2 linked regions of the Lacibacter sediminis genome follow. Each later gene encodes a partner of the first gene's protein in a complex. Links are inferred from orthologs where the notes say so. Each region holds a gene or a part of one and is shown in the gene's direction. Other genes may lie near its edges.

Region 1 (16,970 bases):
TGGAAAGCGGCTTTGCCTTTGCACGGATTATCCTGGGCTTTGGACGTAAAAACAACCAGTAAGGCAATGAAAGAGTAGATTACCTTTTTCATAATACAACGTTTTGGGTCCGCTTTTTTGGGGGGAAGCAGGCGGATCGGGGTGAACAATCGTACTGCTGTGACGGATTGATCCGGGAAAGGTTTAACCGACCGAAAATAAATTCCAGGTTAATAAAAACAAACAAGCTTTGCTTAGTCAATTCTTAGTCCTTTAATGAACTTCTCAACCGCTCTTCGCACAGAGGCAGCCGAAGTGTTATGATTGTTTACGATCACTGAGAATACCAGCAGGTTATTTTTTTCTGTAAAAAGAAAACCACTCAACGCTAAATGACCTGTAAGTGATCCTGTTTTGGCGAAGATCAATCCTGTTTCATTAACGTAATAATTACGGAGTGTTCCGGTATTGCCGGTTGGTAAAATGGTTTTCAATCGATCCAAACCAAACTCATCTTTCATCTTCATTAATAACCACACAAAATCTTCCGGTGTAAATAAATTGTATCTGCTCAAGCCGCTTCCATCTACCCATTTTGGTTTTTGCGGAAATCCATTCAAATCATTCTTCAGCAAATGAGCAATGAGCTTTTGTTCATCCATTTCACCAAAGAGCTGATTGCTCACCATCATCAGCGTTTGCTCCGCAAAGAAATTATCGCTGCGGTACATGAGTGGTTTGAACATGGAATCAACCGACTGCGAATAAACAATTTCAGGATTTGAAATTTTGAACCCCTCTGCTGTAATGGTTTGATGAAGGGTATCTTTCAATAATTCCAATGCTGCTTCTAATCCATTCGTTACAAATGGCACTTCCAGTTCTTTTTTTAATTCCTTGCCTTCTGTGATCGTGTATTTATTTTCGGTGCGTGGTCGTGTTACATCAAACGCAGTGGTCTTGCCTGTTTTAAACTGTACATCCCAGTTTACTTCAGGGTCTGTAAATACAATGCCGGAAGTATCCATCTTTCCATCCCGTTCTTCTACATTCCGTTGCTGGATCCATTTAATGTAGTTGCCATATACCGGCAGCGGACTACGCTCTGTCATGTAATAACCCAGGTAATCATCCCATGCCCAGCCATAACCAAGTGCTTCGGCTTTCCAGTTACTGTTATTGATGACGATCGGCTTTGTTTGCTTCTTTAAAAAATCAACAACGGGTTGGGTTTTATAATCAACATGCAGCAGTGTAGGATCACCTGTTGGCTGAATGTATAATGTATCGTTCTCTTCTTTGTATTGCAATCCGGGCAATTGTGTTCCGAGATATTTCATGCCCGCATACAAGGTGGGCAGTTTGGTATTGCTCGCCGGCACAAAATATTTATTGCTGTTGTACTGATGCAGATATTTACTGCTCTCTGTATCATAAACAGCAATACCTACAAACGCATTGGTTAAAGCCGAATCATGAATCAGTTGCTGTTGCAGTTTTGCAACCGTTGCCTGCTTTTGCGATGCACAGGAAAGCAATAGCACCGAACCCAGTATCAATTTACCCAGCGTTTTACTGACCAACATCATGCTTGTTTTTATTCTAAATATACAAGTTTCCTTTTCTTTGCTATACGAAGTGATTGCTTCCTGTAAATTTAATGATGTACTTCCTCCGGCTGTTAAAATACTTTAAGGGATTACTTGTGCCCATCAGCTTATTTGTTGTGTTATTGTTCATTGGCACGGCAGGTTATATGATCATTGAATCGTATGACTTACTCGATGCATTTTACATGACCGTCATTACAGTAGGCACTGTGGGTTACCTAGAAGTACAGCCGTTATCTGATGCCGGTCGCATTTTCACCAGTGTCATTATTATCATCAATATCGGTGCGTTTACTTTTTTTGTTACCTACCTCACCCGTTACCTGCTCGACGGGGAATTCATCCGACAATACAAACATTTGAAAATGGATAACGCCATTCATCAGCTCAACAATCATGTTATTGTATGTGGCTTTGGCCGCAACGGCACACAATGTGCACACATCCTGCACGACAACCACATCCCCTTCGTGGTACTGGAAGAGAAAATAGACTTACCTGAATCACTTCCATTTGAAGTAAAACATTTCGTAAAAGGAGATGCAACAACGGATGAGTCATTGCTTCATGCAGGCATAAAGCGTGCCCGTGCTATTATTGCTACGATGCCGGTTGATGCAGATAATCTTTTTATGGTACTTACTGCACGACAGTTGAATCCGAATATAGTTATCATCAGTCGTGCATCGCACGACAGCAGTGTTAACAAGCTTCGTGTTGCAGGTGCAAACAATGTGATCATGCCCGATAAAATCGGTGGTGCACATATGGCAACAATGGTACTCATCCCCGATGTGGCCGAGCTGCTTTCCTTAATGAGCACACGAAATACAACAGAGTTTAAAATTGAAGAGATAATTGCCAACAATTCCATTCAGCTGGGCGAGCTCAATCTCTGGAAAAACTCCGGCTGCACAATTTTGGGTATAAAAAGTAAGGGCAATTACATTCTCAATCCCGGCCCATCTCACAGCATTGCAGAAGGCGAACGACTTATTATCATGGGTAGTGAATACCAGATTCGTAAAGCGAAAGAATTGGTATAGGAAATGACGCTGAAAGAAAAAACATATCAAACCTGTGTTGCATTAGTGCAGCAAAAGATCAATGTACTGCAAAAAAACCTGCACGACTTATCTGATAGTGCCGGCAACGAAACCAAACGCACTGCAGGCGACAAGCATGAAACAGCATTAGCCATGCTGCAGATAGAACAGGAAAATAACAGCCGTCAATTAAAAGAAGTACTTCAACAAAAAGCTGTGCTCGAAAAACTTGATCCGCATCTGCAAACGGAAATGATTGTGCGTGGCAGTCTTGTGCATACCAACAAAGGCTTCTTTTATATCAGTCTTGGTTTAGGCAAACTGAAAGTAAAAGATGAAACTGTTTTCGCTGTTTCACCTGAAGCGCCGCTGGGAAAATTAATGCTGATGAAGAAAGCTGGTGAGGAATTTCAATTCAACAATACATCTTACGAAATTCTTTCTGTAGAATAGTGGCTCACAGATTTCGCAGATAAACACGGATAAGCCAATAAGAAAATCCGTGCAATCTGTGAGCAAACATATCAATCTCTTTCCTGTGCCCTCAACCAACGTTCCGGTATTTCGCTATGGATCGCCAGCTGATAATCGGTAGCACTGCAGGCAATGAATTTATTATTCGGCATCTGCATCCACCACCGGCCGGTCTTATGACTGCGCAGGAACAGCACATCCGCATCATTAATGGTAGTATGGTATTCACTAAACTGGTGACGTTCTTCCAGCGATGCTTCTGTTTTTCCTTTGCTCAGCCCATCAATAAAATACCAGATCATTTGTGCAATCTGGATCGCTGTTAATTCATCCACATCCAGCTTTGCATTGTAACCATAAATACCGAGTGTACTTAATTGGTCACTTAAACCTGCATAGCGGGTGAGTGTACAAATATCCTGTCCGTTCAATCCGTTTGGTGAAGTTCGGTTTGCGGGTGCATACGCATTGGCCATGGCTGCTATATCAATACTAAGCATATCACTGCTGCGGATCACCGGTTCCATTTCTTCCAACACATCTTTCACCACACCTACACGGAAACAATCGAAACGAAGCCGATCCATTGTTTGCAGAATGGTTGGGTGCACATAATAACTCTGGAAGGCCATGTGATTGTAATGACGAATAAAATTCGGTTCACCCGTGAGCATCTCCATCAAAAAGTTTTCACTGCGGATAGGTGTATCATTACTCAAATTGATAAATGCGTCCACACAACTTGCTTCAATAATTTGCTTCCGTTGTACATAGGCACCATACTGAGCAAGCGTAAGATCATGACTGCCGCCAAGGATCAACACTGTTTTCTTTGCATCCACCAATTCTTTGATCACCGCTTTGGCTGCAGCATACGTATCTTTTAATGCGGAGCCCGCCATCACATTACCGATATCAGCAATCTTCACATCGGGGTGCCAGTTGTATAACCGGTATAAATTTTTGCGGATAGCCGTTGGTGCTTCGCCCAGCGAAATGCCATTACCTGTTCCTCTTTCATCGGTAATACCCAGGATCACCAGGTCAATGTCGGTAAGGTCCGGAAACAGGAATGCATAGGTTTGGATGTGCCGGCCCAGTTGCGCCTCATTCAGTTCTTCATCGCCTAACACTGCCGATAGATCAACCGGCTGCAAAAAATCTTCAATCATCTGTGAATCACTCATGTGTTTTCGTTTCGGTGGCAAACATAAGAAAGAAGGTACAAGAAAATCCAAAAACCAAAAGACAAGGTTCAAGGCACAAGAAGGAAAAGCGGCAAGATGTCAAGTAAAATTTATCCTGCTTTATCCATCCCGTAAATCATCCAAATCCTCCCAAATCATGGTTCAGACCTTATCTTTGCGCCATGGAACAGGTGTTACAACAGATTGAAACATTTAAGAAAGAAATTGAAACCTTGCAGATCGACAGCGCCAAGGCGCTGGAAGAGTACCGCATTAAATTTCTTGGCACCAAAGGGTTGGTGAAATCGCTCATGGGCGAAATGAAAAATGTGGCCAACGAACAGAAGAAAGCTTTTGGTCAGAGCATGAACGAATTCAAGCAGTTTGCTGAAGCGAAATACGAAGAATGGAAAGCACTGACCGGTATCGGCACAGATGATACCGCTGCAAAAGTTGATCTCACATTGCCCGGCGATGCAATGCCCATCGGCAGCCGTCACCCCATCAGCCTTATGCGCAACCGCATGGTGAATATTTTCCAGCGGTTAGGTTTTTCTGTTGCTGAAGGACCGGAGATCGATGACGATTTCCACAACTTCACTGCACTGAACTTACCGGAAAATCATCCTGCCCGTGATATGCAGGATACATTTTATATCAGCACCGATCCTGCATGGCTTCTTCGCACACACACCAGCAATGTGCAGATCCATGAAATGCAGAAAGGCAAATTGCCCATCCGCATTATTACACCGGGTCGTGTGTATCGTAACGAAACCATCAGTGCAAGAAGTCATTGCTTCTTTCACCAGATCGAAGGTTTGTATGTGGATGAAAAAGTGAGCTTTGCCGATCTCAAACAAACGCTCTACTTCTTTGTGCAGGAAATGTTTGGTAAAGATGTAAAAGTCCGTTTCCGTCCTTCTTACTTCCCGTTCACCGAGCCGAGTGCCGAAATGGACATCAGTTGTTTGTTGTGTAACGGCGAAGGTTGCAGCGTGTGTAAGAAAACAGGTTGGTTAGAAATTCTTGGTTGCGGCATGGTGCATCCAAAAGTGTTGGAGAACTGCGGCATCGACAGTAACAAATATTCAGGCTTTGCATTTGGTATGGGCATCGAACGTCCTGCATTGCTGAAATATGGTATTAAAGATATTCGCCTGTTTAGTGAAAATGATGTGCGGTTTTTGAAACAGTTTACGGGAGCGGTGTAAAACAGTTCTAAGTTCTGAGTTGTAAGTTTTAGGTTACAAACGCTTGCACTACTATTTAGCTTTGGTTGTGTCACTCACTTGTACGTTTAGCAATTCTATGCAGCAATTGTCTGAACTGTGATGTGTGAGATTTGTGGGATGAATGAGAAAATGCAATTTCTTACAATAACACAAGTGTGCTTTTAATTTCAGTTTAGATAATATCCCATCAATCCTAATCATCCAACAAATCCCGGTTCAGACAATGGTTCAGACAATTTGCGTTTGCGGTGCAGGAACAATGGGCAGTGGTATTGCACAGGCTTCTGCGCAAAGCGGTATTTATACCTTGCTGTTCGATTTGAACACAGAAGTGCTACAAAAAGCAGAAGCCTCCATCAATAACAATCTGGAATCATTAGTACAGAAACAAAAAATAACGGAGGAACAGCGGAGGAGCATCAGCGGTAATCTTCAATTCATCAACGACATCAATGGTTGTATTGCTGATGTGATCATTGAAGCCATCGTTGAAAAACCGGAAGCGAAAATTGCCTTGTTCAATCAACTTGCAGAGATCAATCATGGTGATACCATTTTCGCCAGCAACACATCATCCCTTTCTATTTCGTTGTTACAAAAATCAATCAACAAACCACAACGGGTGGCCGGCCTGCATTTTTTTAATCCTGCAACTATCATGAAGTTGGTAGAAGTTGTGCATGGAGAACAAACCAAGGAAGAAGTAATTGAACAGCTGGTTGCATTAACAAAACAGATGAATAAAGTACCGGTGATCTGTAAAGATTCGCCCGGCTTTATTGTGAACCGTGTTGCACGGCCTTATTACATCGAGGCATTTCGATTAGTGGAAGAAGGCGTTGCTGATTTTGCAACCGTTGATGCATTGATGGAAGCAAGTGGTTTTAAAATGGGCCCGTTCAAACTCATGGATCTTATCGGCAACGACATTAACTATGCTGTTAGCTGCAGTGTATACGAGCAACTCGGTCAACCCGAACGTTTAAAACCATCATCAATACAAAAAGAAAAAGTAGAATCAAATAAGCTCGGTCGCAAAACCGGGGAAGGCTACTATAAATATTGAAGCCCCCTAACCCCCTAAAGGGGGAATGTAATAACAATCTTCTTCATTTGTGCTAATATTGAACTGTTGAACAATCATTAAATGGATAATCATTCGGATCATAATAACTCCCCTTCAGGGGTTGGGGGCATCTTCGTTACCGGCGGCGCAGGTTTAGTTGGCTCGGCTTTATTGAAACAGTTGTTGCAGGAAAAGCAGGGACCTGTTAAAGCATTGTACCGTACGTCGATGCCGTTGTTGTTAAGTGAAGAAGAAAAACAACAGATCGAATGGATCAAAGGTGATGTACTCGATGTAAATCTGCTCAGCGATATTATGCAAGACTGCAAACAGGTGTACCACAGTGCCGCAGTTGTATCGTACCACAGCAGCCGAAGAGAGCAGATGTACAAGATCAATATTGAAGGCACGGCCAATATGGTAAACATGGCGCTGGAGAATAATATTGACAAGTTCATTCATGTAAGTTCGGTTGCAGCTGTCGGTCGTTTGCGCCAAGGTGAACTCATCAACGAAAAAACAGAATGGACCGAAGAGACGAATAACTCACACTACGGCAAAACAAAATATTTATCGGAGATGGAAGTATGGCGTGGCATCGGCGAAGGTTTGAATGCCGCCATCGTTAATCCATCGGTGATACTCGGCGAATCGAATTGGGAAAACGGTTCGGTTGCTATTTTCAAAAAAATGTATGACCAGTTTCCCTGGTACAGCGAAGGTGGTACCGGCTTTGTTGATGCAAAAGATGTAGCTGCGGTGATGATCCGTTTAATGAACAGCGATATTTCTGCTGAACGTTTCTTGTTAAGTGCCGAACATTTAAGCTTTCGTGAACTATTCACCAAAATTGCAGATGGATTTGGTGTTCGTGCACCACAACGTTTAGCAAAACCCTGGATGGGTGATCTCGTTTGGCGCCTGGAAGCACTTAAAGCCATGGTCAGCAATAAAGAACCTTTGCTCACACGGGAAACGGCCAGCACAGCACAGGTGAAAACTTTTTACGATGCATCAAAAGTGAAACAGATGCTACCCGGTTTCAGCTTCACACCTATTGATGAAACGGTGAAGCGTACCTGTAATTGGTTAAAAGAATTTTATCGTTTGTAATCATTAACCGTCTTCAGGGCTTTTAGCTGCTAATGGGGCTCCACGATTTCCTCACATCAACCGTTTGCAGTATAGAGGCATAAAAAACTTGGTTTATCTTCATCATGATTGCTGCCACGTGCAGTTGTGTGCCTGATTTAAACCAACTATTTTCAAAACCAACTAGCTGCACATGTCTATTTCCAAGCCCCATTTAAGTTTTTGGCAGATCATTAATATGAATGTTGGTTTCTTCGGCATTCAGTACAGTTTTGGTTTGCAGCAAAGTGCAGTGAATCCCATTTACGATTTCCTGGGCGCCAAGCCCGACGAAATTCCCTGGCTTAATTTAGCGGGACCACTCACCGGTTTAATTATTCAACCCATTATTGGTGCCTTGAGCGATAAAACATGGAGTCCACGTTTTGGCCGACGTACCCCTTATTTTTTTATTGGTGCCATGATCTGCAGTGTGGCGTTGTTTTTATTTCCGTTCAGCAGTGCGTTGTGGATGGCAGCCGGTTTGCTCTGGATACTTGATGCCGGCAATAACACAGCCATGGAACCTTATCGTGCATTTATTGCTGATAAACTAGATGCATCACAACAACCAACCGGTTTCCAGGCACAAAGCTTTTTTACAGGGTTCGGTCAAACGTTAGCAAATGTTTCACTATTCATTTTTCCGTTGATCTTTATTGGTAAAACAGGCAAGCTTCCTACCTGGGTATTTGCATCTTTTTTTCTTGGTGCGATTTGCTCCATTGGTTCTATCTGGTGGAGCATACGCACTACACCAGAAATCCCACCAAGTGAAGAAGAGTTGAATACACTCAATGAAAAGAACAAAGGCATGCCGCATCCTGCTATTCAATTTTTTCTTTCGATCATCACGACAGTAATTGCTTACATCATCATTGCCTTCCTACTCATTCCTTCGTTATTTGTAAAAGGTTTGCTGCGGCGTGTATTGAAATATGCAGAAGAACATCCAACATTGAAAATTCTCTTTGCGCAGAATATTGAAATTGTAGATGCCATTACGCAAATGCCGAAAGTTATGTGGCAACTGGCATTGGTGTATCTATTTCAGTGGTATGCGTTGTTTTGTTATTGGCAAAACTCATCCAAGAGCATTGCCTTATCGGTTTGGAATACCACCCCTGAACAGAATCCTGAGTTGTATGAAAAAGCAGTTGGCTGGACAGGTCTCGTAAATGGTTGGTATAATATTGTTACGTTCTTATGTGCATTCGGCCTGGTGTACTTCGCAAAAAAATATTCGCCTAAGCTGGTGCATTTTGGATGTTTAATACTGGCAGGTGTTGGTTTGTTATTCTTCCCTTTTATTGAAAATAAATATTTGCTGTTTCCTGCGATCACCGGGTTTGGTATTGGCTGGGCAAGTATGATGGGTATTCCTTATCTCATTGTGGTAAGTAAAATCCCAAAGGAGCGTTATGGTGTGTATATGGGTGTTATCAATATGATGATCGTAATTCCGATGTTTATTCAAACAACCACGTTTGGTTACATACTAAAGAATTTTCTGAATAACGATCCGGGTAATGCTGTTGCATTCGCAGGTGTATTTCTTGTGATTGCAGCATTGCTTACGTTATTTATAAAATCAGATAAGCCAACAGATGATGTTGTATTGATGGGCGGTGGCGGTCATTAATGAACATTAAAACATGTATATGAAGAGAGCCGGTTTCTATATTGTTTTGATCTGCCTACTTTCTTTATCGTGTACGAATGAAGAAACAAAAGAAGAGCAATCAACTGATCTCAGCACCAAACGTACATGGTGGAAAGAAGCTGTTGTTTATCAAATTTATCCCCGCAGTTTTAAAGACAGTGATGGTGACGGTATCGGTGATCTCAAAGGCATCATCTCTAAACTGGATTATATTAAATCACTCGGTATTGATGCGGTGTGGTTAAATCCCGTTTATGAATCGCCTAATAAAGACAATGGTTATGATATCAGCGATTATCAAAACATCATGAAGCAGTTTGGTACGATGAATGATTTTGATGTACTGTTGAAAGGTTTTCATGATCGTGGCATTAAAGTGATGATGGATCTTGTGCTCAACCATTGCAGCAACGAACATAAATGGTTTAAAGAAGCAAGCAAATCACGCAGCAGTCCATACTATCATTATTTTCACTGGTGGCCTGCGGAAAAAGGTGAACCGCCTTACCGTTTCAGCATCTTCGATGAGAAAGGTTATGGCTGGGAGTTCAACAAACCCACCAACTCCTACTACCTGCATTACTTTGGCGATTTTCAACCCGATCTCAATTGGGAAAATCCTGCGTTACGTCAAGAGATCTATACCATGATGAAGTATTGGGCGAAGAAGGGTGTGGATGGCTTTCGTATGGATGCATTTGCTTTCATATCAAAAGATACCACCTGGCCCGCACTTCCTGCAGAATACAATGGTAACTGGACATTGTATTATGCAAGCGGTCCGCATTTGCATGAGTACATCCAGGAAATGAATAAGGAAGTATTAACTCCTTATAAACTTGTTACCGTTGCAGAAGCAATGGGCGATGTGCCACGTGTAAAACTGTTTGTTGATGAAGACCGTAACGAACTGAACATGGCGTACAACTTTGAAGCAATTGATTTTGGTTACTTACCCAATGAATACAAAATGCCTGACCCCAATGGATGGGATCTTGTGAAATGGAAAGGCATCTACAAAAAATGGGATAGTGCATTTACAGAAAAAGGATGGGGTACCATGTATCTCGGCAATCACGATCAGCCACGCATGGTTACACGTTGGGGAAACGATGCACCTGAGTTCAGAGAGTTATCATCGAAAATGCTCACCACGTTTATCCTGAGTATGCGTACAACTCCTTATTATTATTTTGGTGATGAGATCGGCATGAGTAATATCAAGTTCGACAAAGTAGAAGATTACAATGATGTGGAACTGCACACCAACTATGCGCAGGTAAAAGCAAAAAGCGGCGACATGAAACGGTTTCTTGAAGGCATGAAAATTTCTTCACGTGATAACGGACGCACACCCATGCAATGGGATACAACAACGGGAGCTGGTTTTACAACAGGCATGCCGTGGCTGAAAATAAATCCCAACTACAACACAGTGAATGTTGCTGCTGCAGAAAAAGATGCAAACAGTTGTCTGAATTATTTCCGTAAGATGATCAAGCTGCGGAAAGATAATGAAACACTTATTTACGGAGCATTTACATTGGTTGATGCTGACAATCCCGATGTATTTGCTTTTACAAGAGAATTGAAAGGAAAGAAATTTTTAGTGTTACTCAATTTCAGAAATAAAGAGGTGAGTGTAAAAACCGGAATTGATGTAAGGAAAGCTGAAGTACTGATCAATAATTATACAACAGCTCCAGTTGCAGATAAACTGCGGCCTTATGAAGCGGTCATATTTAAATTATAAGAAATGAAAATTCTTTGCATAGGTGAAGCGTTAATTGATATGATCTGTACCGATAAAGGTTCGTCTTTATCACAGGGAGAGCATTTCCTGAAAAAACCCGGCGGCGCACCTACGAATGTAGCTGCAGCTATTGCTGCATTGGGCGGTGAGGTTGATCTTTCAGCAAAAGTTGGAGCCGATCCGTTCGGTGATCACTTGATACAGGTCATGAAAGAGTTTGGAGTAAGTACGAATCACATGTTGCAGGATGCAAACAGCTTTACCACATTTGCATTTGTATCACTCATGCACAATGGCGAACGTGATTTTTATTTCAATCGTGGTGCCGATGGTCAGTTGAGTGAAGATGATGTAGAGAAGATCGATCTTGCTGATTATTCCATTGTGCATTTCGGATCAGCAACTGGTTTTTTGCAAGGTCCGCTACACATGGCTTACCTCAATCTGCTATCCCGTTCTTTACAGCAAGGTTGTTTTGTAAGTTTTGATCCCAACTACCGGCATTTATTATTCAGAGATAATACAGAATCATTCATTCTTCAGTCCTGGCATTTCTTACGGCATTGTCATTTCTTTAAAGTGAGCGATGAAGAAGCAATCATGTTATCACGAAAACAAACGGTGGAAGAATCTGCTGCTTACTTTCTCGAAAATACAACTGCTGTGTTTGCTATTACACTTGGCAAAGATGGCACCATGCTGGGTATACGCAATCAAACAGTGATCATTCCAAGTATCGCTGTTCAGCCTGTTGATACAACAGGTGCAGGCGATGCATTTACAGGTGCAGTGTTATATCAACTTCGGAATTACAGTTTACAACAGATCAATATGCTTACGGCAGATGATTGGAAAACCATCATCAGCAATGCTAATAAAGCGGGTGCACGCACCTGTGAGTATCTCGGCGCTATGGAAGCATTTAAACATTTAAGTAACGATATTTTCAATTAAGGTTATGTACACGTTCGGAGTTCATGAACATATCAATGCGCTGCTCAAAGAACATCAGATAGATGTGGGAGGAAAAGACAATCCGTTTTATACAAGGTTTCTTGCAGACACTTCCGCCATCTTTGAATTATACCTGCAACTGTATGAGCATTATCCGGCAACTGAAACATTGTTTGATGAGTTGATCACAACGATCATCAAAGCATATAAACAACGACCGGAAGTTTTAAAGCAACGTGATATACAAAAGCTGGAACAGGAACATTGGTTCCTCAGTAATAAGATCAACGGCATGAGTTTGTATGTCGACCGTTTTTGCGGCAACATTAAAACGCTTGAGACAAAACTTGATTATTTCGAAAATCTCGGCGTTAACTTTCTTCACCTGATGCCCGTATTTGAAAGTCCGGCCAATGAAAGTGACGGCGGTTATGCTGTTTCCAATTTCAGAAAAGTAGATGAGCGCTTTGGTTCACTTGAAGATCTCCTGAACTTACAGGAAGAAATGCGTAAACGCAACATGTACCTGATGATCGATATTGTGCTCAATCATACTTCACATAAACATGAATGGGCATTGAAAGCAAAAGCAGGCGAAAAAAAATACCAGGATTATTTTTATTTCTACCAGGACAGGAGTTTGCCTGATCAATATGATAAAACAATGCCGGAGATCTTTCCTGAAAGTTCACCCGGCAGTTTTACTTACATAGAAGAATGCAATAAATGGGTGATGACAGTGTTTCACAATTACCAATGGGATCTGAATTACACAAATCCTGTTGTGTTTATTGAAATGCTTGATAACATTTTCTTTTATGCAAATCTTGGTGTAGATATTTTGCGAATTGATGCCCCTGCATTTATCTGGAAACAATTGGGCACTACCTGTCAGAATTTACCGCAGGCACATACCTTGTTACGTTTAATTAAACAATGTGTGCAGGTAGCATCGCCGGGTATGGCATTGTTGGGTGAAGCCATCGTTGCACCAAAAGAGATCATGAAATATTTTGGTACTGATAACTATACGGCACGTGAGTGTGATTTTGCCTACAATGCTACGCATATGGCATTGCAGTGGGATATGCTGGCAACAGGTGATACCAAAGTAATGCTGGCTGCACAGCACGAACTTCTGCAAAAACCTTATGGCACATCCTGGATCACTTACACCCGTTGCCATGATGATATTGGTTTGGGTTATGATGATAATATGATCGAGCAGGCAGGCTATAATTCCTATGCACATCGAAAATACCTGAAAGAATATTACTCAGGAGTTCACGAAGGTTCACCTGCAGTTGGTGCTTTGTTTTCGAGTAATCCAAAAACAGGTGATGCACGCATCAGCGGATCATTAGCTTCCTTATGCGGATTAGAGAAAGCGTTGAATGCGAAGGACCAGGCAGCGATCGATCTTTCTATCCAGAAAATAGTGATGATGCAGGCGCACAGTTTCTTTCTTGGTGGTGTGCCGATGTTATTCTATGGCGATGAAGTTGGCTATACAAATGACTATTCTTATTTGCAGGATGAAGGAAAGAGTTATGATAACCGATGGATGCATCGGCCGGTCATTGACTGGACTAAAAATAAAAAAGCTGAACAGAAAGGAACAGTTGAAGAAATTGTTTTCAGCGCAACAAAAAAGTTACTATCAATAAGAGGTCAATTGTCTGTTGTAGCAGACCGCAGTAATCTCATCTGGCTGACGCCACATAATGTTCATGTAGCAGGTTACATCCGGCAAACAGATGAGCAACGCTTGTTCTGTGTATTTAACTTCAGCAATGCAGCAGCCTATTTAACCTGGTATGCATTTAAAGAGAAAGGAAACCCTCCAACATCACTGGTTGATCATTGGAGTGGGAAAATTTATGAAGTGGGGCAGGATCATGAATTTTTGGTGCTGCCGCCTTATGGATTTGCGTTGCTGGAAGGTTGATCATTAAGCTTTCCTGATTAAATAGTGTAGTATGAATGTTTAGAGATCCCTCCTTCGTCGGGATGACGATACGTTGATTGTATAAAGCTGCTTCATTAATTGAATCGTATTACTAACTGTTATCATACTTCTTCATTAAAGCCAACAAAACCCCATTCGTCCAGCCAAAACCATCCTGACCTGCATACTCCCCACCGCCGGCTTCTAAATGCGTATCAACCACATTGTATTTCTCCATCAATTTACCGGTGCGTTGATAGACATCGGTGTTAAGTTGTATCCAGCGTTTGGCAACTGTTGCGGCAAGTTCAGTATGACCATAATTTTCCAATCCAATCACACTCATCCATTGCAAAGGTGCCCAGCCATTCGGTGCATCCCACTGCTGACCGGTTGTTTTCAATGTAGTTGTTAATCCGCCGTCTTTTAAAAATTCTCTTTCAAGTATTGCTGCCACTACATCGGCTTGTTCCTGTGTAGCCATTCTAAAAAACAAGGGAGTAACTCCTGCCAATGTTTTGATCTGCTTCTGCGAATGGCTCACACTGTCATAATCAGTAAAGAACTGTTGCGATTCATTCCAGCAGTAATGATGAATTGCCTGTTTTCTTTGTGCTGCTAAGTCAAGATATTTCTGAGCAGTCTTCTCATCGCCTTTTAACTTGTAAGCTTTGGCAATAGTTTCTTCTAAATGAAACAGTAAACAGTTAAGATCTACAGGTACGATCTCGGTTGTGTGGATTGTCGCAAAATCATTGTCATCTTTAAACCATCTGCAACTGTAATCCCAGCCAGATTCTGCACCGGCACGTAAATGTGCATACAATGCTTCTGTAGGTTGTTTGGCGGCATGCATCAGTTCCACATCTTCACGATACGATTCCGGTCTTGCTGTATGGTATGCATCACAATAACGATTCATCAGTTCGCCTTCTTCCATCAGCACCAGATGTTTTTCAAAACGATGTTCGGCAGCAATATCATCGGCACCCAGCATCCAGAACTGATATTCTTTTTCTAAGGCAGGAAGATAATCAGTAAGAGCAGCTTCGCCTTTAATCTCCATCATTAACTCCACCATCAACGCATAAAAAGGTGGTTGCGAACGACCAAGATAATAAGTGCGGTTACCATTGGGAATAAAACCGATGGTATCAATCAGATGCGTGAAATTGTTCACCATGTTTTCGATCATTTCAACCATACCCGATTCTTTTAAACCAAGCATGGTGAAATAACTGTCCCAGTAATATACTTCGCCAAAACGACCGCCCGGAACAATGTATGGATTTGGTAATGGTATCAATGAACCACGTTTCACAGTATCAGGTTCACGAGTGAGCACCTGCCACAACGCATGAATATGTTCTGCTACACTTTCCTGTGTATCGGTATGGTAATCGGCGGCAAAGACATGCGGCAGTTCAAAATGTTCCAGCACAAATGAACGCAGGTCGAATCCCGGGTTAAGTTTTTCTTCGTTGTATTGCGCAAGAATAAGTTCAGTTGATTGTTTAGCCGTGCAATCGACAAATGTCTTACCATCTTCAAACACCTGTTGCATTTGCACATCTTCAAACAAAGGACTCAATTCAAAAATTTCTTTCTCTTTCACGATCAATGCCCTCCTTTCACTTTAATATCAACTACTGCTGCTGTTTTTGGTTGCAACCGTTTAAACACAATCAGCAGTACGATCAAAATACATATAGGTACCAATGAAAAATAAAAGGCAGTTTGTCCGCCATATGCTTCAAAAATATTTCCTGTAATGATGGACCCTGTGGAACCGCCTAATGCAGAGAACACAACAATTAATCCACTCATTGATCCATGTCGGTGCGCAGGAAGATTACTTAAGATAACAGAGTTGATGGCAGGATAAATTGGCGCAAGGAACAAACCAATCAACGGGAAAATAAATGCTACCAATGGAACATCGGCCAGGCTATTCACCGTTATGCCGGTAATATTTTTTGTTAATGGAACAGCAAGTAAAACCAATGTACCTGCAGCCAGCAAACAAACAACCAATACAATCAGCCAATCTGCTTTTCGTAATATCAATCCTGCAAGAAACCGGCCCAATGCGATGGAGGCCGATAAGATACTTGCCATTTGTATACTCAAGCTTGTGGAAAGTTGTAAAACATCTTTGTTGAATGTAGGCAACCAGCTCATAATACTTTGTTCGATCAACACATAAAAGAATGCACTGAAGATAAACACAAGTACAAGTGGTAAGAAAATAAGCTTCAGCATTTCTACAAAATCATCAGATGCTGACTTTGATTGCTCTGCTTCTTTAATACTCGATTCATCAAGCTTTGTAGTGAATAACAATAAAAATGCAACAACAGCCAGCCCTCCCAGAATATAATACGTATTGAACCAGGTGGTTGATTTGGGATCATTGTTATCAACCATGGATGCAAACAGGAAATAACCTGTTAACACGCCAACCATAAAAAATGATTCGAGAAAATTCATAAAGCTGAGATGCTCATTCTTTGATTTGGTGACCAAGCCAATGGTGGCAAACACACTTACCTTGATCAATGCAAATCCAATACCGGCAGCAGCAAATAACATCTTCGTCATAATAAAACTACTTACTGAAGGAATGATCAAACACATCACGGCAATCAACCCCAATGAAATAAGCATTGTTTTTTTATACCCGATCTTGTTTACATAAGAAGCAATTAAAAAAGAAGTGATGGCAATGCTGAGATCTTTAAATGCTTCAAGCACACTGGCCGAGCCTTTTGAAACATCAAAGTTTGCCTGCACCTGCAATATAACAGTGCCCACACTGTTAAGCAGAATGGCAAAAACAAAATAATTAAGGAACAGCGAGATCTTAATGCGAAGGTTGGTCATGGCAAGTAAATAAAACGTGTATTTAAATATACCCGTTACCG
Region 2 (13,259 bases), 850 kb from region 1 along the record:
GGATGTTTTAGCTGTTGCACTGTCATTCATTATCAGTTACTGGTTTGCAGTTGGAATACTTATTTATATCATTGGGTCAAGGCTATACAGCTATCGTGGTGTAAGGCTGAAACAGTATCCAATTATTGGTTATCTCACAGTAATTACGCTGCAAGGTGGTTTGGTTTTCTGGATGGTTTATCATGGATCATCAGTGATGCTTAAAACAGGCATGCCTATTGCAGGTATGATTGCAGCAAGCTTGCTGATCGGCGGGTTTTATCCGCTTACACAAATTTATCAGCATAAGCAGGATAAAGAAGATGGAGTGACAACCATCAGTTACCTGCTGGGCTATCGCAAAACCTTTGTATTCTGCGCCGTTGTTTACTCTGTTGCCATGATGTTTGTTGGTTATACCTTCTTTTCATCACTGATGATAAAAGAATTTTTCATCCTGGCCATCTTTTTCCTCCCCATTCTCGTTTATTTCTTATGGTGGGCAGTGAAAGTGTGGAAGGACGAAAGTTTTGCAGATTTTAAACATACGATGCAAATGAACGTTTTGGCAAGTATATGCACCAACGCAGCATTTATAACGATCTTAATCATGAATCAATTTGAGTAAACTGGTTTCCATTGGCACAGCCGTTCCGGCATTTAAACATGCGCAGAAAGATATCCTGCAGTTCATGCAGGAAGTGTATGCCTTAGATGCTGTTGAAAACAGGAAGCTGAAATTTCTGTACAGCCAAAGTGGAATTGATACACGTTACTCTGTTGTTCCCGATTACAGTCACAAATTACCTGAATGGAAGTTTTATCCGCACAGCGAAAATCTTGAACCATTTCCGGATTTAGAACATCGCATGCGTTGGTACAACCGTTATGCGGCACCGTTATCTGTTGATGCGATCAGGCAATGTATTGCAGGAAAGATAAACAGTCAGCAAATCACGCATCTTATAACAGTCAGTTGCACAGGCATGAGTGCGCCGGGTCTTGATCTGATGGTGATGGAGCTGATGGATCTTCCAAAAAATATCTTTCGCACTTCCATCAACTTCATGGGTTGCTATGCAGCCATTCACGGATTAAAGCTGGCTGATATGATTTGCAAAACCGATCGTGCTGCAAAAGTGATGGTTGTGTGTACTGAATTATGCACACTGCATTTCCAAAAAGATGCTAGTCCGGATAGTATTGCTTCCACGCTTTTATTTGGAGATGGTAGTGCTGCAGCATTGGTGATGCATGATGATGTAACTGCAAAAGGACTGCACCTGAAAAGTTTTTACAGCGAAATTGTGCCTAAAGGCAAACGGGACATGGCATGGGAACTCTCATCCACTGGCTTCTTAATGACGTTGAGCGGATATATTCCTGATCTCATTAAAGAAGATTTTGAACCGTTGGTGCAGAGAGCATTGCAACATGCAGATCTGCAACAAAACGATATCAGTAACTGGTGTATTCATCCCGGAGGAAGGCGCATTGTAGATACTATTCATAAATCGCTTCAACTACCGGAAGGAAAACTTCAGGCTTGTTATGATGTGTTGCGTGATTATGGCAACATGTCTTCTCCTACTATTCTATTTGTGCTGAAAGAATTGATGCAAAACAGCAGTAAGGATGAATCCATTTTTGGTGCCGCCTTTGGCCCTGGCTTAACAATGGAAACTTTTGTAGCTTCAACACATGCCTGATCTCACGAAACGATCATATCAAAAAGAACTACTCGATGGCGATGATATTCTGTTTGATGACATCAAACAGAATATGCAGGAACTGGATGTGATCAATACTTGGCTAGGTGGACACCAGATCACTATCAAAGGCTTTCAACATTTCATTAGCAGACTCAGTCACCCGCCAGTCCTGAGCTTGTCGAAGGATGGGGTGGCTCACCCGCAAACACTTCAAATTTGTGAAATTGGCTGTGGTGGTGGCGATAATCTGAGAGCCATCCAACAATACTGTAAAAAGAAAAACATCAATATAAAACTGATCGGTATTGATATCAACCCACATTGCATTGCCTATGCACATTCAAGAAGAGAAAATGAAGGCATTGAATTTATCTGCTCAGATTATTCCACAGCAGCATTCACGCAAAAACCCGATATTATTTTTTCTTCGTTGTTCTGTCATCATTTTAGTGAGGATGAATTACAATTTCAATTCATGTGGATGAAGAACAATTCAACACTTGGTTTTTTTGTGAATGATCTACACAGGCATGTGCTTGCTTATTATTCCATCAAACTGTTGACCAACCTTTTTTCAAAATCATATCTTGTAAAAAACGATGCACCATTGAGTGTTGCAAGAGGATTTAAACGGGAAGAACTTATTCAACTTTGTGATCGACCATCTATCAACAACCATCAATTAAAATGGATGTGGGCTTTTCGTTGGTTATTGATTTATAAACATGACTGACAAGCATTACGATATTGCAATCATTGGTGGCGGCCTTGCCGGATTGGCTCTAGCCATTCAATCAGCAAAGCAAGGTTATAAAGTTGTGTTGTTTGAAAAAGAAACATATCCCTATCACAAGGTTTGCGGCGAATACATCAGTATGGAAAGCTGGAACTATCTTGAATGGTTAGGAATTCCGTTATCACAACTCCATTTACCGATCATCAAACAACTGGAAGTATCGTCGCCTGAGGGAAATATCTTTCAACATGAATTGCCGCTTGGTGGTTTTGGCATCAGTCGTTATAAACTGGATGAAATGCTGGCCACCATTGCCCGGCAACACCATGTTCATTTACTGGAAGAAACAAAAGTGAACGATGTAATTTTTCACGACAATACATTCATTATTCATTCAACTGCCGGTGAGTTTACTGCAACAGTTGCAGCAGGTTGTTTCGGCAAACGATGTAATCTTGATGTTAAATGGAATCGAAATTTTGTACAGCAAAAACCAAATAAACTCAACAACTATATCGGCGTTAAATATCATATCAACATCAATCGGCCGGCTGATGTAATTGCGTTGCACAATTTCAAAAATGGATACTGTGGTATTTCACAAATTGAAGATGGAAAATTTTGTCTTTGTTATTTAACCACTGCTGTTAATTTGCAAAAAAGCAATAACAATATTGAACAGATGGAGAAAAACATCCTCTGCAAAAACCCACAGCTCAAAAAAATATTTGCTGAAGCTGAATTTCTATACAAGACTCCTGTTACCATTTCACAGATCAGCTTTGATCAAAAGCAACAAGTAGAACATCACGTGTTGATGATTGGCGATGCAGGTGGCATGATCACGCCACTTTGTGGCAACGGTATGAGCATGGCCATGCACGGAAGTAAACTGGCGTTTGAACAGGTGCATGCGTTTCTGCAACAGCAAATCACACGGCAGCAAATGGAAGAATGCTACAGCCGCAACTGGCAACAGCAGTTTGCCAAACGTTTAAAAACCGGCCGCCTGATTCAAGGGCTCTTTGGCAAGCCAAGCATCACCAATCTCTTCATCAATTCAGTCAAAACGCTGCCCTTCCTAGCCAAACCGTTGATACGTCTCACACACGGCCGATCCTATTAAAAAATTAATTTTCAGTAATTACTGAAAATTCGGAATTGTTTGCTAACTTAGGGCCATGAAATTATCGGAAGCCAAACAACAGTTCATCAGCACCTGGGGCGCCATGGGTACACATTGGGGTATTAACCGCACCATGGCACAAGTTCATGCGTTGCTGATGATCAGTCCTGACCCTTTAACACAGGACGATGTGATGGCCCAGTTGAATATCAGCCGGGGGAATGTGAACATGAACATCCGTGACCTGATCGATTGGGGTTTGGTGGATCGTGTGCTGATCCAAGGTGAACGCAAAGAATATTTCACAGCTGAAAAAGATATCTGGAAAGTAGCACGCCAGATCATTAAAGAACGCAAGAAACGTGAATTGGATCCAATGATGAAACTGATGGATCAGTTAAGTAAAGTGGATGGCGATAAAAAAGACAAGGAAGTAAAAACATTTCTTGATACTATCAGCGGTATTAAAAAATTTGGTGCACATGCCGATAGTATGCTCGATGTTGTTGTGAAGAGTGATGAGAATTGGTTCATCAGTACAGCATTGAAGCTCTTTAAATAGTTGATCAAAGATCAATACAGCCGATTCGTTCGGCTTTTTTAAAACACACTATTTTCATTTTTTTCTGAAATTATAAAATACATGAAACATGAAACTGTTTAAGCAATTCGAATTTTACAGTAGTGTATTACTGATCTTGGCATTTTTTATCAGCTGGCTTATTACACATGAGGGCGGACTACTCTTCACTGCCTACTATGTTGTTGGAGCCCTACACGTAACCGGTATGATCGTCCATGCTTTGGCACATTGGTTTACAAATACCAATAGCCTTCGTTTGTATTATCACTGGTTGGTTGTTATTCTGCTGCTGCTTACTCCACTTGGTATTGGCTTATGGATATTATTATATGCCGCCCCTTTCATGGCAATTGTATACACATGGATCTGCTGGAGAGAATTAAGGGCTTTGCAATTGAAAGAGTTTGTGCATTTGAAATAATTCATCACTAAATAAATTGTTATGAACTACACAATCCCCAACTGGCTCATTTACATTGGCGCAGCCGGACAAATTTTTACAGCCATGGTTTATCCTTATGTGCGACACAAAGTTTTCGATTGGTACAACGATATCAAAAAGCTAAAACCGCTTAACCAGGAAATCGCAAAAACATATGGTCGCTACATACAAGGTTTAAACTTTTCCTTTGGTTTGATCTCCTTCTTACTGGCTGATGAGTTAAAGAATGGCAGTCCGCTTGCTGTTGCAGTAACCGGGTTAATTGCTGCTTACTGGACGGGTAAAGTCATTACACAATTTGCGTACTACCCTATGTATGAAATTCCAAATAAGCTCATTTTTAAAATTGGAGAAGTATTGATGAATACATTGTTCATCACCTTTGCAGTTGTGTTTATCTGGTTGTTTGTTTTTAATATTATATATTATTTAAACTAAGTACAAAATGACAAACAAAAAGATAATTATTGCAGGTGGTTCCGGCTTTATTGGGGAAGAAATGATCAGGTACTTTGGGAAAGATAATACGATTGTTATTTTAACAAGACAATTGCCCAACAGCAGTAATAACAGAAATCAATATACCAGTCTTACAAGTACTGAGCTTTCAAAAACTACTTTCATTCAGTGGGATGGAAAGACGATTGGACCATGGCACAAAGAATTAGATGGAGCAGATATGATTGTGAACATGGCAGGTAAATCTGTGAACTGCCGGTACACAGCAAAAAACAAACAGGAAATTATTGACAGCCGTGTCAATGCAACAAAAATAATTGGCGAAGCGATTCATAAACTTGTACAGCCTCCAAAGCTTTGGATCAATGCCTCGTCTGCAACTATTTATAGACATGCCGAAGACAAACCGCAGGATGAATTAACAGGCGAAATCAAAGATGACTTTTCTGTTCGTGTATGTAAGCAGTGGGAAGAAACATTTTATGAAGAAAGAACTCCATTCACAAGGAAGGCCGCATTGCGAATGGCAATTACACTTGGGTCAGGTGGAGTAATGATTCCCTATTTCAATCTACTAAAATTCGGATTGGGAGGCAAACAAGGCAACGGTAAACAAATGTATAGCTGGGTGCATATTGAAGACACTTGCAGAATGATTGAATACTTGTACGAACATAATGAGCTGGAAGGAACCTATAATTGTTCATCACCCAATCCTGTGAGCAATGAGCACTTCATGGAAACACTTAGAAAAGTAACCAATACAAAAATCGGTCTTCCCGCTTTTGAATGGATGCTGAAGTTGGGAGCATTCATCATTGGAACAGAAACTGAATTAGTGCTTAAAAGCAGATGGGTTGTTCCAACAAAAATGCTGCAAGCTGGATTTGTATTTAAGTATCCACACCTGAAGGATGCATTGGAACAGGTAATTGCATCTACTCCTAAAAAACAATACAAGCTTTGGTAAAACTGCAGCGCTTCAATTGATGTAACTTTACAACATGAGCAAAAAAACACTTGTACTCGGCGCCTCTGATAACAGTTCACGGTACAGCTATCTTGCCATACAACGTCTTCGCAATAAAGGCCACGAAGTAGTTGGTATTGGTAAGCATACAGGAACTGTTGATGATGTAACAATTGAAACAACAAAGCAACCTGTTGAAGAGCTCGATACTGTTACGCTCTACCTCAATCCTCTTCATCAAAAAGAATATTACGATTATATTCTTTCGCTCAAACCAAAACGCATCATCTTTAACCCGGGTGCTGAAAATGAAGAGCTGAAACAACTTGCGCTTCAAAATAATATTCAGCCAATGGAAGCCTGTACATTGGTGTTATTAAGTACCGGGCAATATTAAGCGGATTGTAGATTGACGATTGCGGTACCACTTACCAGTTGCCTATTATACATTGTCTGTTTTCTTCTTCGGTTATCCCCAGCTGTTAATAAACACATAACTCAACAATCTTGCAGCAGCCGGAAAGAATTTCGTAAATTAGGGAAACCCTTTTTTATGAAATGGAGAAAATTCAATGGCGAGCATATCCGCATTCCGATCAAGGAAGAGGTACGTGCCGCCATTATAAGAGAAACCGGCAAAGGCTTTCGCCTGAAAGTTTGTGTTGGTACCGACAGCCAGGTAAAAGGAATGGAAACAGAGTTTGCAACGGTCATTGTTTTTCTACGTGAAGGTCATGGCGGCTTCATGTTCATTCACAACGAAAAAACAAGACAGAAGTATTCCATTAAAGAACGTATGCTTGTTGAAGTTGCAAAGAGTATTGAAATTGCTTATGAGCTTTGCGACCTCTTTACAGAGTATGATGTGGATATGGAAGTACATGCCGACATCAACACCAACCCTCACTTCAAAAGCAATGAAGCATTGCGTGAAGCAATGGGTTATATCCTTGGTATGGGCTTTGCCTTTAAAGCCAAACCTGAAGCTTTCGCCAGCAGCAGCTGTGCCAATAAAATTGTGAACTGATCTTTTGCACAGGTTCATCTTTCAACTGTGTGAACCACGGTTAGGTCTTCGTCTCTCCAACCTTAGCTGTTAATTACCTCTCTAAGCTTGAAATATCCAATCGCATATAATAAGAAAACAGTAAAACCTACTTGCTGAATGCTGTTGGTGTTGCCATCCATGTGTCCGCATAATCAGAATCCTGATTGAAGAATTGTTTTGTTAGAGAACTAACAAACAGATACGCCAAGAATAAAAGTGAAAGTGAAATAAACACAATACCGCCAACAGATAAAATATCCCTTTTCATATTCTCATGTTTTAGAAATGAAAGAAAAATTTTGCGGCAGAGATAAATTAATCAATTGTAAGGTCGGCCTATTCTATTTAAAAAGCAACACTTGAGTTTTGCGTTTTCTGCTATTAGGCAATACATAATAATGCAGCAGCAACTACTCCTGCAGTTTCGGTTCTTAATCTCGTTTCACCTAACATAACCGGTTTAAATTCTGCAGCAATTGCCAGATTAATTTCCTCATTGGTGAAATCACCTTCAGGACCGATCAGTATTATACAATTTGACCCTTCGGCTTCGCTCAGGATTTTATTCAATGAATTCCTTTCTGTTTCTTCGCAATGAGCGATCAGTTTCAGTATTCCGTCAGACGAGGGCGTCAGGCGAAGTGCATTTTCAAATTTCATTGGCTCATGCAAAAGAGACAACCATCTTTGCTGGCTTTGTAACATTGCACTTACTACTATTCCTTTCATACGATCATAACGGAAATGTTGTCGTTCCGTGCGTTCGCACAGCAACGGAATAATTTCTGTAACACCGATCTCTGTTGCCTTTTCCAAAAACCATTCAAACCGACTTGCATTCTTAACCAAAGAAACTGCGATAGTTATTTTGCGAGCAGCTTGTGGCTGATAGCTTACAGCCTTTACCTGCACCACGCAATGTTTCTTATGTGCATCGCTGATTGCAGCAGTGAGCATACTTCCTTTCCCATCTGTTAAATTCAATTGCTCACCCACCTGCATACGCAATACCTGCACTACGTGTTTGGAAGTTTCTTCATTCAACGTAATGAGTTGCTGAGTTGCATCAAAAGTTTCAATATAAAAAAATGGTAGAGCCATAAAAAAATTTGTCCCGCTTTAAGCAAGCGGGACAAATCTAAAATCATACATCCGAAATCAGAAATCTAAAACGGCGTTTCCTCATCGAAGTTCATATCATTCATTTTACTGCCTTTCTGAACAAATACTTTCGGACCATCATCACTTGGTACCGGTTTCCAGTTTCCGCCACCGGGCATCATACCTGGTCCGCCAGGTAATGGCCCCTGTGAACCACCAAATCCGCCACCTCCCATATTATCACCAAAATCATCTTCCACAAATTTCTGGATATGAAGTAAAGCTCTCAGCTTGATCGTTTCCAACGAACCGTTCCTGTGCTTCGCAATACGAATATGTGTTTCACCACGATTGCTTTCACCAAATTCGTTCGATGTAATATCATAGTACTCGGGACGATACAGGAACATCACCATATCGGCATCCTGTTCAATGGCACCCGATTCACGGAGATCACTCAACTGTGGCATCTTGTTACCATCTTTACGTTTCTCTACTTCACGACTCAACTGCGAAAGTGCAATGATGGGAATGTTCAATTCCTTGGCGAGTTGTTTCAAGCCCCTTGAAATAGTACTGATCTCCTGTTCACGGTTGGTATTTTTATTACCGGCACTTCCACTCATCAACTGCAAGTAATCGATAATGATTAAACCTACGCCATGTTTGTTTACAAGTCGGCGGGCTTTGGCACGTAATTCAAAAATATTCAGAGCAGCACTGTCATCAATAAAGATGGGCGCTTTCGCTAAACGTTCAATACCTTTTTTGTACAACTGCTGCACTTCATGATCTTCCAGTTTACCACGGGAAATTTTTTCCAGCATGATCTCACTTTCGGCAGAAAGAATACGTTGCACCAACTGTGCAGCACCCATCTCAAGTGAGAAGAAAGCAACAGGTGTTGGTTTACTTGCACTCAATGCAGCATTCCGAAGGAGGTTCAACGCAAACGCTGTTTTACCCACGGCAGGTCGTGCAGCGAGGATCACCAGATCCGATGGTTGCCAACCGTAGATCACTTTATCCATGGTAGCAAAACCGGTTGGTACACCGGTAATGTCTTCCTGCTTATTCCGCATGTCTTCAATCCGCTGAATGGTTTTGATCAACACATTATCAAACGAATCAAAGTTTTTACGGAGATAGTTATTGGTTATTTCAAACAGTTTGCTTTCTGCATCATCCAGCAAATCGAATACGTCGGTACTTTCTTCGTATGCATCACCAATGGTTTCGCCACTGATGCGGATCAATTCACGCTGCAAAAATTTCTGCAGAATGATACGTGCATGCGCTTCAATGTTGGCAGTAGAAACAACGGTATTGGTTAATCGGGTTACATAGTAAGCACCGCCAACCATTTCCAGTTCTTCACGCATTTTTAATTCTTCCACCACTGTAAGCAGATCAATGGGCGAACTCTTAGCAGTAAGCCCCTGCATAGCACGGAAGATGCGTTGGTGTGCATCTACATAAAAACATTCCGGACGTAAGATTTCGCTGATAGCATCGAAAGCACTTTTTTCGAGCATTACGGCACCAAGTACAGCTTCTTCAAGTTCCTTCGCCTGCGGCGGAACTTTGCCATATACCATGGTGGTGAGGTCAAGCGGCGCCTTCCGCTTTGTTTTGCGGTCTTTATTGAGATTAGTAAGATCCATAGTTAAACAGGAAATACAATGGTTGAATTTGGGTTCTTTTCTTTCACAATCGTTTACCCAATTTTCATGTTAAGCAATTGTTACCGGAACAAGGGCGACGAATGTAAATGAGAAAATGATACAAGCAAAAACAAATCCTCGCCTTAATTTCTTCAACTGCAATTCACATTAAATTCACGGTTATCCACCGCTTTTGCTCATTCATTCACATAAATCAAGCCTGTTATCCTCAATTTAAAATATTTTTTCGCCCAAACCTAATGTATTTGCACACCCGCTGTGCAGAAAGATTTTACTGCTTTTTTTTGGCAGACTGATGCGGATTACAATATGGATTTTTACGGTTTTTCCTCCTTTTGCTTTACCTGAAAACCTTTACCCGCTTGCTTTTGGTATCATTAAGGAACGCTAAAAACTGATTATAACGCCGGTCTGCACTTGCGCCTGACTGTTACCTTTTTTAGCTATTGATTTTGCGTGATTCTTCATTGCAGAAAAATGGTTCGGGATATGATTTTTTGATGCTTGATTTCGCCCAAAACTCGTTTACTCCTCAAGCCTTCAATCAATTATCTTTGCAGCTTTCTGAATAAAAGTTGATTAAGTATGACGATCAGTTATAAATGGCTCCATGAATATTTGCCCGTAGCAGTAGAACCCGAGCGTTTGAGCCGCATCCTTACTTCCATTGGTTTAGAAGTGGAAAGTATGGAAGCATATGAAGAAGTGAAAGGTGGGCTGAAAGGCCTCGTGATTGGTGAAGTGCTCACTTGCGAAAAACATCCCGATGCTGATAAACTTTCGCTTACCACAGTGAATGTTGGTTCTGCAGAACCTTTGCAAATCGTTTGTGGTGCACCGAATGTTGCTGTTGGTCAAAAAGTGGTGGTGGCAACAGTTGGTACAACCATTTACCCGTTGACCGGCGAACCAATGACCATGAAAAAAGCAAAGATCCGTGGCGTTGAAAGCCAGGGAATGATCTGTGCCGAAGATGAAATTGGTTTAGGTGCAAGTCATGCAGGCATCATGATCCTGATAGAAGATGCAAGAGTGGGAAGTTTGGCATCGGATTATTTTCAATTATACACCGATTGGATTATTGAAATTGGTTTAACACCCAACCACATGGATGCCATGAGCCATATGGGTGTGGCAAGAGATGTAATTGCTTATCTCAACTTTCATGATAAAAAACAATACACGCTTAAAACGCCGTTCAGCAACGGATTTAAAGTTGATAATAAATCGTTACCAATCACTGTAAAAGTTGAGAACAAAGATGCATGTCAGCGTTATGCAGGTGTAAGCATCAGTAATATAACGGTGAAAGAAAGCCCAACCTGGTTGAAACAACGATTAAAAGCAATTGGTGTCCGTCCTATTAATAATATAGTCGACATCACGAATTACATTCTGCATGAAACCGGTCAGCCATTGCATGCATTTGATGCAGATGCTATCACGGGTAAAGAAGTGATCGTAAAAAATCTTCCTGAAGGAACTCCGTTTCTTACACTCGATGAAAAAGAGCGCAAGCTGAGTGTTGAAGACTTGATGATCTGCAATGCAGAAGAACCCATGTGTATTGCCGGTGTGTTCGGTGGCACAAAAAGTGGTGTGAAAGAAAGCACGAAGAATATCTTTTTAGAAAGTGCATGGTTCAACCCAATTACAACACGTAAAACATCTTTCCGTCATAACCTGCGCACTGATGCTGCTACACGTTTTGAAAAAGGCGTTGATATTAGCAACGCAGTGAACGTATTAAAACGTGCTGCTTTATTGATCAAAGAATTAGGTGGCGGTGAAATTGCAAGCGATGTGGTGGATGTTTATCCAACACCCAAACAAAAAACACAGATCGCTCTCAAGTTTCATTACCTGAAAAAGATCAGTGGTAAAAATTATCACCCGGATACGGTAAAGAAAATATTTGAATCACTCAATTTTGAATTGATCAAAGAATCAATTGATGAAATATGGGTAGCTGCTCCTTTCAGCAAACCTGATATGGAACTGCCTGCTGATCTTGCAGAAGAAGTAATGCGTATTGATGGATTGGATAACGTAGAGATACCAACAAGCATCACTATTTCTCCGTCAACCGAAGCAGATCAAACAAGTTTCGCATATAAAGAAAAGATCAGCAATATACTTGCCGGCCAGGGTTTCAATGAAATCTTCACCAACTCTATTGCCAACAGTGCATGGTACAGTGAAGAAGTATTGTCAACAACTGTAAAGATGTTGAACAACCTGAGTGCTGAATTGAATGTGATGCGTCCGTCAATGCTGGAAACAGGATTGCAATGCGTTTCCTTTAATCTCAACCGCAGGAATAACAATCTGCGCCTGTTTGAATTTGGAAAAACATATACCACTTCAGACGTTGGTAAATATTTTGAAACAGATCATTTAGCGATCTACACAACCGGTAGTACCGAAGCATCATGGAAACAAAAAGCTTCAGCAACGGATGTGTATTTTCTGAAATCGGTGGTCAACAGTATTCTCCAATACGCAGGCTTAACTGCTGAAACTGAAATTGCAGAAGCAGAAAAAGGGTTCAGTGGTTTGATCAACTACAAAGTGAAAAAGCAAGTAATTGCAAAAATTGGCATTGTTGATGCTGCACAATTAAAACAGTTCGATATCAAACAACCGGTTTATTTCGCCGATATTAACTGGAACATCTTAACACAGCTTGCTGCAAAAGCAAAACTGGAGTACAAAGAAATTCCACGTTTCCCGGCGGTTGAGCGTGACCTGGCCATTGTAATTGAAAAAGGCATCAGTTATGCTGAAGTGGAAAAAACGATCAACAATGCAAAAGTGGCTCGCTTGAAAGCTGTTTCATTATTCGATGTGTTTGAAAGTGAAAAGATAGGTGCAGATAAAAAATCGATGGCGCTCAACTTTATCTTCCAAGACGATGAAAAAACATTAGTGGACAAAGAAACGGAGAAGATGATGGATACGCTTATCCAGGCATTGGAAAAACAATTGTCGGCAGAGATCAGAAAATAATATCTTTCAGCAAACAATTCATTGTGACAGCTATTGATCAACATATTCAATCTCTCCAGCAAAAAATGCAGTTGCTCATTAAAAGGCATCAGCAGCTGGAAAAGGAGAATAAAAAGCTGAAAGATGAGTTGAGCAATTTAAAAGAAAAACAGTTCGATAGAAAACAGGAGACAGAAGTATTGGAAATGCAGAATGCGATCCTAAAAGCATCGCAGCAACAACTGGATGACAAAGAGAAGAAAGAACTTGAAAAAAAGCTCAATCTGTTTATTAAGGAGATCGATCGATGTATTGCTTTGCTTACGGAATAGAATTACACACGTTTAATGATGCGCATTTTCATTTCGTCATCACCTTGTTTTAATTCAATGGTGTAAACGCCATACGGCAAGTCATTCAATCCGCTCCA

What was found.
Region 2: the proteins of pheS (region 1) and pheT are in contact, whole or in part, in a crystal structure (PDB 6P24), measured with the Escherichia coli proteins. The link is inferred for Lacibacter sediminis from one-to-one orthologs.

Annotation. Positions count from the first base shown.
Region 1 is NZ_CP060007.1:4,889,579-4,906,548, forward strand. Bases 3,537-6,494 are described here. They hold pheS (phenylalanine--tRNA ligase subunit alpha), read left to right. Parts: upstream 3,537-4,478; coding sequence 4,479-5,510; downstream 5,511-6,494. Other genes in these bases: H4075_RS20740 (arginase family protein), read right to left, coding at 3,537-4,296; H4075_RS20750 (3-hydroxyacyl-CoA dehydrogenase family protein), read left to right, coding at 5,755-6,494. In the rest of the region: H4075_RS20720 (PKD domain-containing protein), read right to left, coding at 1-92; H4075_RS20725 (D-alanyl-D-alanine carboxypeptidase/D-alanyl-D-alanine-endopeptidase), read right to left, coding at 234-1,568; H4075_RS20730 (potassium channel family protein), read left to right, coding at 1,640-2,635; H4075_RS20735 (hypothetical protein), read left to right, coding at 2,639-3,088; more of H4075_RS20740, read right to left, coding at 3,160-3,536; more of H4075_RS20750, read left to right, coding at 6,495-6,597; H4075_RS20755 (NAD-dependent epimerase/dehydratase family protein), read left to right, coding at 6,679-7,710; H4075_RS20760 (MFS transporter), read left to right, coding at 7,883-9,370; H4075_RS20765 (glycoside hydrolase family 13 protein), read left to right, coding at 9,390-11,144; H4075_RS20770 (carbohydrate kinase family protein), read left to right, coding at 11,148-12,098; H4075_RS20775 (alpha-amylase family glycosyl hydrolase), read left to right, coding at 12,103-14,046; alpha,alpha-trehalase TreF, read right to left, coding at 14,159-15,661; H4075_RS20785 (MFS transporter), read right to left, coding at 15,664-16,929.
Region 2 is NZ_CP060007.1:4,031,140-4,044,398, forward strand. The notes cover bases 10,077-13,138. They hold pheT (phenylalanine--tRNA ligase subunit beta), read left to right. Parts: upstream 10,077-10,426; coding sequence 10,427-12,850; downstream 12,851-13,138. Other genes in these bases: H4075_RS17165 (hypothetical protein), read left to right, coding at 12,874-13,138. In the rest of the region: H4075_RS17095 (UbiA family prenyltransferase), read left to right, coding at 1-607; H4075_RS17100 (type III polyketide synthase), read left to right, coding at 600-1,688; H4075_RS17105 (methyltransferase domain-containing protein), read left to right, coding at 1,681-2,424; H4075_RS17110 (NAD(P)/FAD-dependent oxidoreductase), read left to right, coding at 2,417-3,553; H4075_RS17115 (GbsR/MarR family transcriptional regulator), read left to right, coding at 3,609-4,115; H4075_RS17120 (hypothetical protein), read left to right, coding at 4,204-4,557; H4075_RS17125 (hypothetical protein), read left to right, coding at 4,579-5,016; H4075_RS17130 (TIGR01777 family oxidoreductase), read left to right, coding at 5,024-6,007; H4075_RS17135 (CoA-binding protein), read left to right, coding at 6,042-6,404; H4075_RS17140 (ribonuclease H-like YkuK family protein), read left to right, coding at 6,561-7,034; H4075_RS17145 (hypothetical protein), read right to left, coding at 7,162-7,323; H4075_RS17150 (RsmE family RNA methyltransferase), read right to left, coding at 7,437-8,156; dnaB (replicative DNA helicase), read right to left, coding at 8,222-9,820; more of H4075_RS17165, read left to right, coding at 13,139-13,161; H4075_RS17170 (hypothetical protein), read right to left, coding at 13,164-13,259.